2 regions of the Pseudoalteromonas sp. CF6-2 genome follow, and region 2 is predicted to be linked to the other one. Evidence: riboswitches for the same ligand, from Rfam matches in the RefSeq annotation. Region 2 holds a riboswitch; the other holds the start of a gene.
What was found. A riboswitch is a leader RNA that binds a small molecule or an ion and turns the genes downstream of it on or off. The one in region 2 is predicted to bind lysine.
Positions count from the first base shown of each region.

Region 1: linked by a shared signal. The riboswitch ahead of dapA (4-hydroxy-tetrahydrodipicolinate synthase) and the one ahead of lysC (lysine-sensitive aspartokinase 3) in region 2 are both predicted to bind lysine.

Region 1 is NZ_CP091442.1:211,627-215,241, reverse strand. Features, by position in the region: gene L3Q70_RS01070 (protein adenylyltransferase SelO family protein) at 1-203, opposite strand, end outside; gene L3Q70_RS01065 (DNA-3-methyladenine glycosylase I) at 212-907, opposite strand; lysine riboswitch at 1,090-1,286, shown strand; gene dapA (4-hydroxy-tetrahydrodipicolinate synthase) at 1,424-2,308, shown strand; gene L3Q70_RS01055 (2,3,4,5-tetrahydropyridine-2,6-dicarboxylate N-succinyltransferase) at 2,323-3,063, shown strand; gene L3Q70_RS01050 (PLP-dependent decarboxylase) at 3,063-3,615, shown strand, end outside.
Region 2 is NZ_CP091442.1:2,123,671-2,127,285, forward strand. Features, by position in the region: gene L3Q70_RS09880 (4'-phosphopantetheinyl transferase superfamily protein) at 1-492, shown strand, start outside; gene lysC (lysine-sensitive aspartokinase 3) at 469-1,848, opposite strand; lysine riboswitch at 1,930-2,102, opposite strand; gene nhaD (sodium:proton antiporter NhaD) at 2,188-3,435, opposite strand; gene L3Q70_RS09895 (hypothetical protein) at 3,584-3,615, shown strand, end outside.

The DNA of each region.
Region 1 (3,615 bases), 1.7 Mb from region 2:
TAACCAAGTGCAACCGGAGCAACGGCGCTATCTATCGTTGAACCAGATAGCAATTTAGCTAAAAGTTCGCTGTCATGTTTAATTAAAAAGTTATCAGCCAGCCTGTCATTGAATAGCAGTAATTGCGGCTCAGCAACAGCGCTCGGCATATCTTCAATAGCGAGCAGTTCACTAATATCTGTGTATCGAGTTTGCAGTTTCATAGCTGTCCTTAACGTGTGGCTACACCTACGCGGTTATCACCAACCCCATAGGCCACAAGCTGACTAAGTGCTTGCAGGCTATAGCCACTTTGCTGTTGTAGTTCATTGAAAAAATCTTGCGCTGCTTGTAACGATTTTTTAGTTTGTAAGCCCCCGTCTATCAACTCGTGAGCACGCAAGTAGGTTTCTACATCGCGAGAAAGTAAAAAGGTATCTTTACCAAGCGCTCGCAAAGCGTAAGGGCCAGTATTCCCTCCTAAACGCGCACCATGTTTTTTAAGATAGGCCCACAAGCCAATAATATTGTCAGTTGGCCAATCCGCAATAAACTGGCTGAAGCTGCCATGTTTCTCAGCAACTTCGTGGATCATGTATGCGTTTTCTGGGATCGTTTGTACTTTTTTAAAATTACGAACTATGCGCTCGTCACTGGCTTTTTGCTCAAGCATATCCGGTGGCATCATCAACAATTTTTCTACGCTGAAATCCCAAAACACGTCGCGAAAACCTGCCCACTTGTTATTGATAACAGACCAATAAAAGCCACTTTGAAAAACTTTACGTGTGAACTCTTCTAACCATAAATCGTCATGCATTTTGGCAATATCAGTATCATCGAGCGGGTTTGATAACAGTGTCTGCAGCATGTCTTCGCTGCCCTTTCGAGATACGGCTCGTTGATAAATATCGTTAAATTTTTCCATCATTTTTCCAATTTATTTGGTTAACGCTAAGTGTACGTAAAAACACGCTTATACGTAACCATGTTGCAAAATCGGTCACTAAAAACAAACCCTTCGCCTTGACACCTAGATGGCTAAAATGCTTTAATCGCCGAATATACCCTATTTAACTATGTTGGCTTTAACCTTTAAAGCGAGCATAAAGGGCTGGAAGAGGTGCGTTATTCAGGTAGCGTATGGGAAGAGCACAGACTCTGTTGATCATACGTGAGGGGAATTAACGCCGAGAAGTAACACCGTTTGTGAGGTGCTTATTTCGGGCGACTGGGCTGAATCCCAGCGACTGTCACCAACAATAGCAAAGTGCTATTGATTAGTTTGGTGGAGAGCTTCTGGTCTTAGTATAATAAGGCCGTCGCGTCTTTATTATTTTAAGCCCATTCGCTCTTCGAATTATACCTTGTTCGAATGACGACATGCGGCTCCATTCAAATGTTCCCGCATAAACTCTTCGAATACCTTATAAGTTCGTGAGAGATGATCAACAATTTTGATTTAAACGACTATCCATTATGGACAGCGCTTGTCACGCCATTTTCTGAATCTGGCGAGGTCGATTACACGGCCCTTGAACAACTGGTGGCTGAGCAGCAAGATGCAAATAACGGCATTTTATTACTTGGCAGTACCGGTGAAGGACTGGCGCTTTCACTTAAAGAGCAGCAAGCCATTGTTGAGCATGTTTGCCAATTAGCACCGAGTGTCCCCCTCATGGTTGCTGTAGGCGGCATGAACCTTAAGCAACAAATTGCTTGGGTTGAATACTGCAATCAACTCCCTATTCATGGCTATCTACTGGGCTCACCTCTGTATGCAAAACCTGGGGTTGTTGGCCAAACACATTGGTTTGAAAGCCTACTTAACGCAAGTCATCACCCTTGTATGTTGTATAACGTACCTGGAAGAAGCGCAGTTGAGATTGCACCGCAGGTGATCAAAAACCTTGCTGAGCACAAAAACCTGTGGGCTTTAAAAGAAGCCAGTGGCGACATTAGTAAATTTGAAAGTTTTAGAACGGCATCGCCAACACTGGCCATTTTCAGTGGCGATGATGCACTTATGCCGTATTTTGCTCAAGCTGGTGCAAAAGGTTTAGTGTCGGTTGCCGCGAATGCTTGGCCGAGTCAAACCCATGAGTTTGTTAAACGCAGTTTAAGTGGTCAATACCCAAATCTATTCACCGATTGGTCGCAAGCAATCCAAAGTTTATTCGCTGTGGCAAACCCAATCCCCGTAAAAGTACTGATGCACCTGCAAGGTAAAATAAATACCCCGCATTTACGTCCGCCGCTTACGCATTTAGAGCTTGAGCAAACAGACGGCATCACCCACGCAAACAACACAATTTTATCTTGGAACTAAAAACAGGTTTTATCATGAGCTGGTTAGAATTATTAAACAACTTAGAATCAGGCGCAGTTCGCGCAGCAACACAAGACGAGAACGGCAACTGGCACGCCAATGTTGACGTTAAGCAAGGCATTTTAGACGCTTTCAAAAATGGCACGAATACCGAGTTCCCAGGTGGTTTTGTTGATAAGCACAACTTAGCACCACAAGGCTTTGCAGCCGATGCAGGCGTGCGTATGGTACCAGGTGGTAGCAGTGTTCGTCGTGGCGCACACGTTGCCAAAGGCACGATTATCATGCCACCAGCGTATGTAAATATTGGTGCTTTTATCGATGAAGGCACGATGGTCGACAGCCACGCACTAGTGGGCTCATGCGCACAAGTAGGTAAAAATGTCCACCTAAGTGCAGCAGTACAGTTAGGTGGCGTACTTGAGCCAATTGGTGCCAGCCCAGTGGTGATTGAAGATGATGCATTCATCGGCGCAGGCTGCGTTATTGTTGAAGGTGTGGTTGTGAAAAAAGGTGCTGTGCTTGCGCCGGGTGTGCGCTTATCTGCAACTATTCCCGTCTACGATTGTGTGAATGAGCGCCAGCTAGATAAAGGTGAAGCGATCCCAGAAAACGCGATTGTGATCCCAGGCTCTCGCCCTGCTTCAAATGCGTGGGCTCGCGAGCAAGGTCTAAGCATGTCTTGTGCACTGATAGTGAAATACCGTGACGAACAAAGCGATGCATCATTATTGTTAGAAGAGGTTTTACGTTAATGAGCTTTTTGAGCACGCCCATCAAGCAAGCGGTTGCACACGTTTCAACGCATCTTGATACGCCATTTTTTATCTATGATTTAGATAAATTAACTGCACATTTAAATCAACTGACTGCGCAAACCGATGTGAAACTTTGGTATGCCGTTAAGGCCAACCCACTGTCTCGCATTATTCAATGTTTAGACAGCGCAGGGTTTAATTTTGATGTTGCAAGTAAAGGTGAACTTGAGCAAGTACTTGCCCAGGGCATCGATAGCGAGCGCGTGCTCAACACAGGGCCTGCAAAAAGCCCTAAACAAATTTCACATTTTATTGCTCGCGGCGTACGTACCTTTGTGGCCGAGAGCATTAACCAAGTGCGCTGGTTAAACGAACAAGCAATGAAAGCAAATTGTCAGTTGCAAGTTCTATTGCGTGTACAACTGCGTTGGCCAGACAGCGAAAAGAACCCGCTTGGCGGCGACAGCCTCACTCCTTTTGGTTTGGGCTGTGATGAGTGGCAAGCTCTCACGGTCAGTGATTACCCAGCTCTTAGCTTTGACGGTCTGC
Region 2 (3,615 bases):
CCACTTTGCGCAATTTCGAGCCAATTTGATGACGTAGACAACAAATTGAAGCTTCACTCGCCTTTAAGTGAACCAATTTGGGCTTGCTTATCACATTCCCGTGGTTTTATTGGTGCAGCGCTTAACCCCGAGCAAGATCAATTTGGTTTTGATATCGAACACTGTTCGAAAACACGCCCTTTTGTGAAGCTCGCCAAACATTTTTACGATCGCAATGAAGTTAATTTAATAAGTGGCTTTAGCGATATAAATGAGCAAGCTGGATGTTTTTTTAGAATTTGGACACTAAAAGAAGCGCTTGCCAAAGCAACATCGCAACCTATCGCTAAACTTTTGAGCCCGAATGTGTTTACTGAAATCGAAAAACATAACCTCACGGTCTCAAGTAACACACTGAATGATTTTGACATAAGCGTGGTGGCACAAAAAAGCACTGACTGGCAGTGCTCTTTTATTAACTTTAACGACCTATGCCGCGACTTGGCTTTCTAATAATCGACTATGAATAGCTTGAACAACAAGGTCAGACTCGCTCTGCTCCACCAAAAAGCACAGGTTATGTTTACTTGCACCATGACAAATTAAACGAATATTAAAATCACTCAATACTTGCATTAAGTTGGTCTCTTGTTGTCGCAGTTGAATCTCAGAGCCAATTAGAGCCACCAGCGTTAAGTTATTCTCAACCGACACATGACAAAACTCAGAAAGCTTATCTAAACAAGCTTGATCCAGCTCAGGACGTGATGCATTCGGTGCGTTATCTAACGTGATTGCAACACTGATCTCTGAGGTAGTAACCAAATCAACCGAAATATTAAATTCACTTAAGATAGTAAATACACGCGCTAAGAAACCACTCGCAAGAAGCATTTCTGGGCTTTTAACCGTTAAAAGAATTTGGTTTTTACGCTGCGTGACTGCTCGGATACCTGGCTGCTCTGACTTTTCTTTTTCAATCCATGTGCCGCCTAATTGTGGCTCACGGCTCGAACCAACAAACACACTAATATGGCTGCGGCTTGCCGGTAAAATAGTAGCTGGATGCAGCACTTTTGCCCCAAAGGTAGCCATTTCAGCGGCTTCATCAAAGCTAAGCCTTGCAATAGGTGTAGCTTTTACACATAAACGCGGATCAGTACTGAAAATACCCACCACATCCGTCCAAATATGCACACTCTTTGCGTTGATTGCTTCAGCCAGTAATGCCGCACTGTAATCTGAGCCGCCACGGCCTAAAGTCGTTGTTTGGTTATATTCATCACTGCCAATAAACCCTTGTGTTACTACAACTTGCTCAGCTAACAATGGCACTAAATGTTTTTTTGCAGCAGCAGCTGTTGCAGCAATGTTTGGAGTGGCTTTAGCGAATTGGCTATCTGTTTTTAATACTTTACGCACATCAAATCGCACCGCATCTAAACCCTGGCCACGCAACACTTGCGTAAATAAATACGATGATAAGCGCTCACCAAAACTTAGCAGCTCGTCTTGCTCTGCCGCTGATTTAACCCCTTCAGTAGCAAGCACCTGAAATGCTCTTAAAGTCTCATTAAAGCCATGAGCTAAATCGGCATCAAGCGATAGCTCAGCTAAAATACTCTCTTGAATAGCAATAACACCCGTGATGTGTTCATCGCGCTCAGCCGCGCTCAAATCACGTTTACACAATGCAACTAAATGGTTAGTAACGCCCGCACTGGCACTAACAGCAACAATACGTACTTGATTATCCGCGCATACAATTTCTGCACAGCGGCTCATAGCATCAAAATTAGCTACACTGGTGCCACCAAATTTTGCAACAACGTAATCTGATTTTGTGTTGGCGGCTAATTGGGTATTCATGTCGTCTCCTTTTGTGGAAAACTATCCACAGTAATTCAAGAAGAACTCGGCAAGGGGGTGCTTTGAAAATAAAGAGTAGTCCATGCCAGAAGCTCTCCACCTAATTTGGTGACAGTTTTGAGGATTCAGCCCCATAAACCGAAAAATAACCGTGACGTCCAGCTATTTTTCTCGGCGAGTACTTCCCTCATTAATGGTCATTGGCGTTCGTCACCTCACATTAACTACCTAAGTATCGCACCTCTTCTGAATGTTAAGTTAACACTTGGTTAAAATAACAAAGCCTGCTGTTAAAAGCAGGCTTTGAAAGTTATCGTTTAGACGTCTAGCTGTCAAGTGTTAAATAAAACTTCCCGCTAGGTGTGAGCCATAATAACCCGCTGTATAGGCTATTAATAAATACAGCGACATTTTTAAATAACTCATAAACGTTAATGCTTTGACTTTACTCATCGCAATAATACCCGCGGCAGACCCAATAATAAGCATTGAACCACCAACCCCTGTTGCATAAGTAAATGACAGCCATTGCTGAGGGCTCATAACAATGTCGGCTTTGAGTAATGCAGCTGTTAGTGGCACGTTATCAACCGCAGCCGACAACAAGCCCATTAAGTAATTCGCATACTCAGGAGCCATAAGCTCATATAAATGTGTAAATTGAGATAACACACCCACTTCTTTCAGTGCACCAACTAACAGTAATACCCCAACGAAGAACAACAGTGTGTCGTATTCAATCTCACGAATATAATCGATGATTTTTTTGTTTACGTCTTTTTTGCGCATCAAGAATTGCGCAACCAAAAACATCAGCGATAAACCAAATAAAAAGGTTAATAACGGTGGCACACTATAAAGAACGCTCAAAGTTAAGGTGGCAATAATGGTCGAGAAAAAGATAACCGCAATGGTAATGTCGGTTTTTTCAATACGACGAGCCATTTGCTTTTCAAATACCACATTACCTGACATTCCTGCTGATAACATCACAGCCAGTAATGCGACGCTTGCAAGCGAAGGCACAATAAGTAATAACAAGTTACCAATAGTGACTTTTTCATCGAGGAATATCATTAAGGTCGTTACATCACCTGTAATAAGCGATACCCCACCCGAGTTCACACTAAATACAATTAAGGTGGCATATTTTATTAATTTTTTAGGGTCTAATTTCAGTGACATCACCACCGCAAGCGAGATTAAAGTCGCGGTTATGTTGTCTGAAATCGATGAAAATAAAAACGCAAAACCACCAATCAAAAACATCAGCTTCCGTTCACTGATTTGATTTGGCATAATTTTATGCACAATATTTTGAATAAACCCTTTCGAGTTTAAATAAGCGACAAAGGTCATTGCAGCCATAAGAAATAACCACAACGTCGCTATTTCTAAAATATTATGATCAAGTTGATGTTGGATAGTTTCTGGGGTTTGCCCATGAATTGGAGAGATAAACAAGATAATCCAGCATAAAGTGCCAAAAAAAAGCGTCGTTTTGGCCTTGTTTACATGGATAATATCCTCTATAACGATAAGCAAAAATGCCGCCGCTATCAGGGTTAGGATAAGTGGGGTTACCATGGTGTTTGAACAACCTTTATAATAATGTAAAAATTGTAATTCGAGTGTTTCGGCGCGGATTCTAGCAGTATCTAAGTCATAAAACTATTCTCAATTAGATAAATTACTACTAAACGCTAACACCAAAATTTTGATTTACTGGAGCCATATGATCCCAGCTAAAAAGTTATTAAATACCCT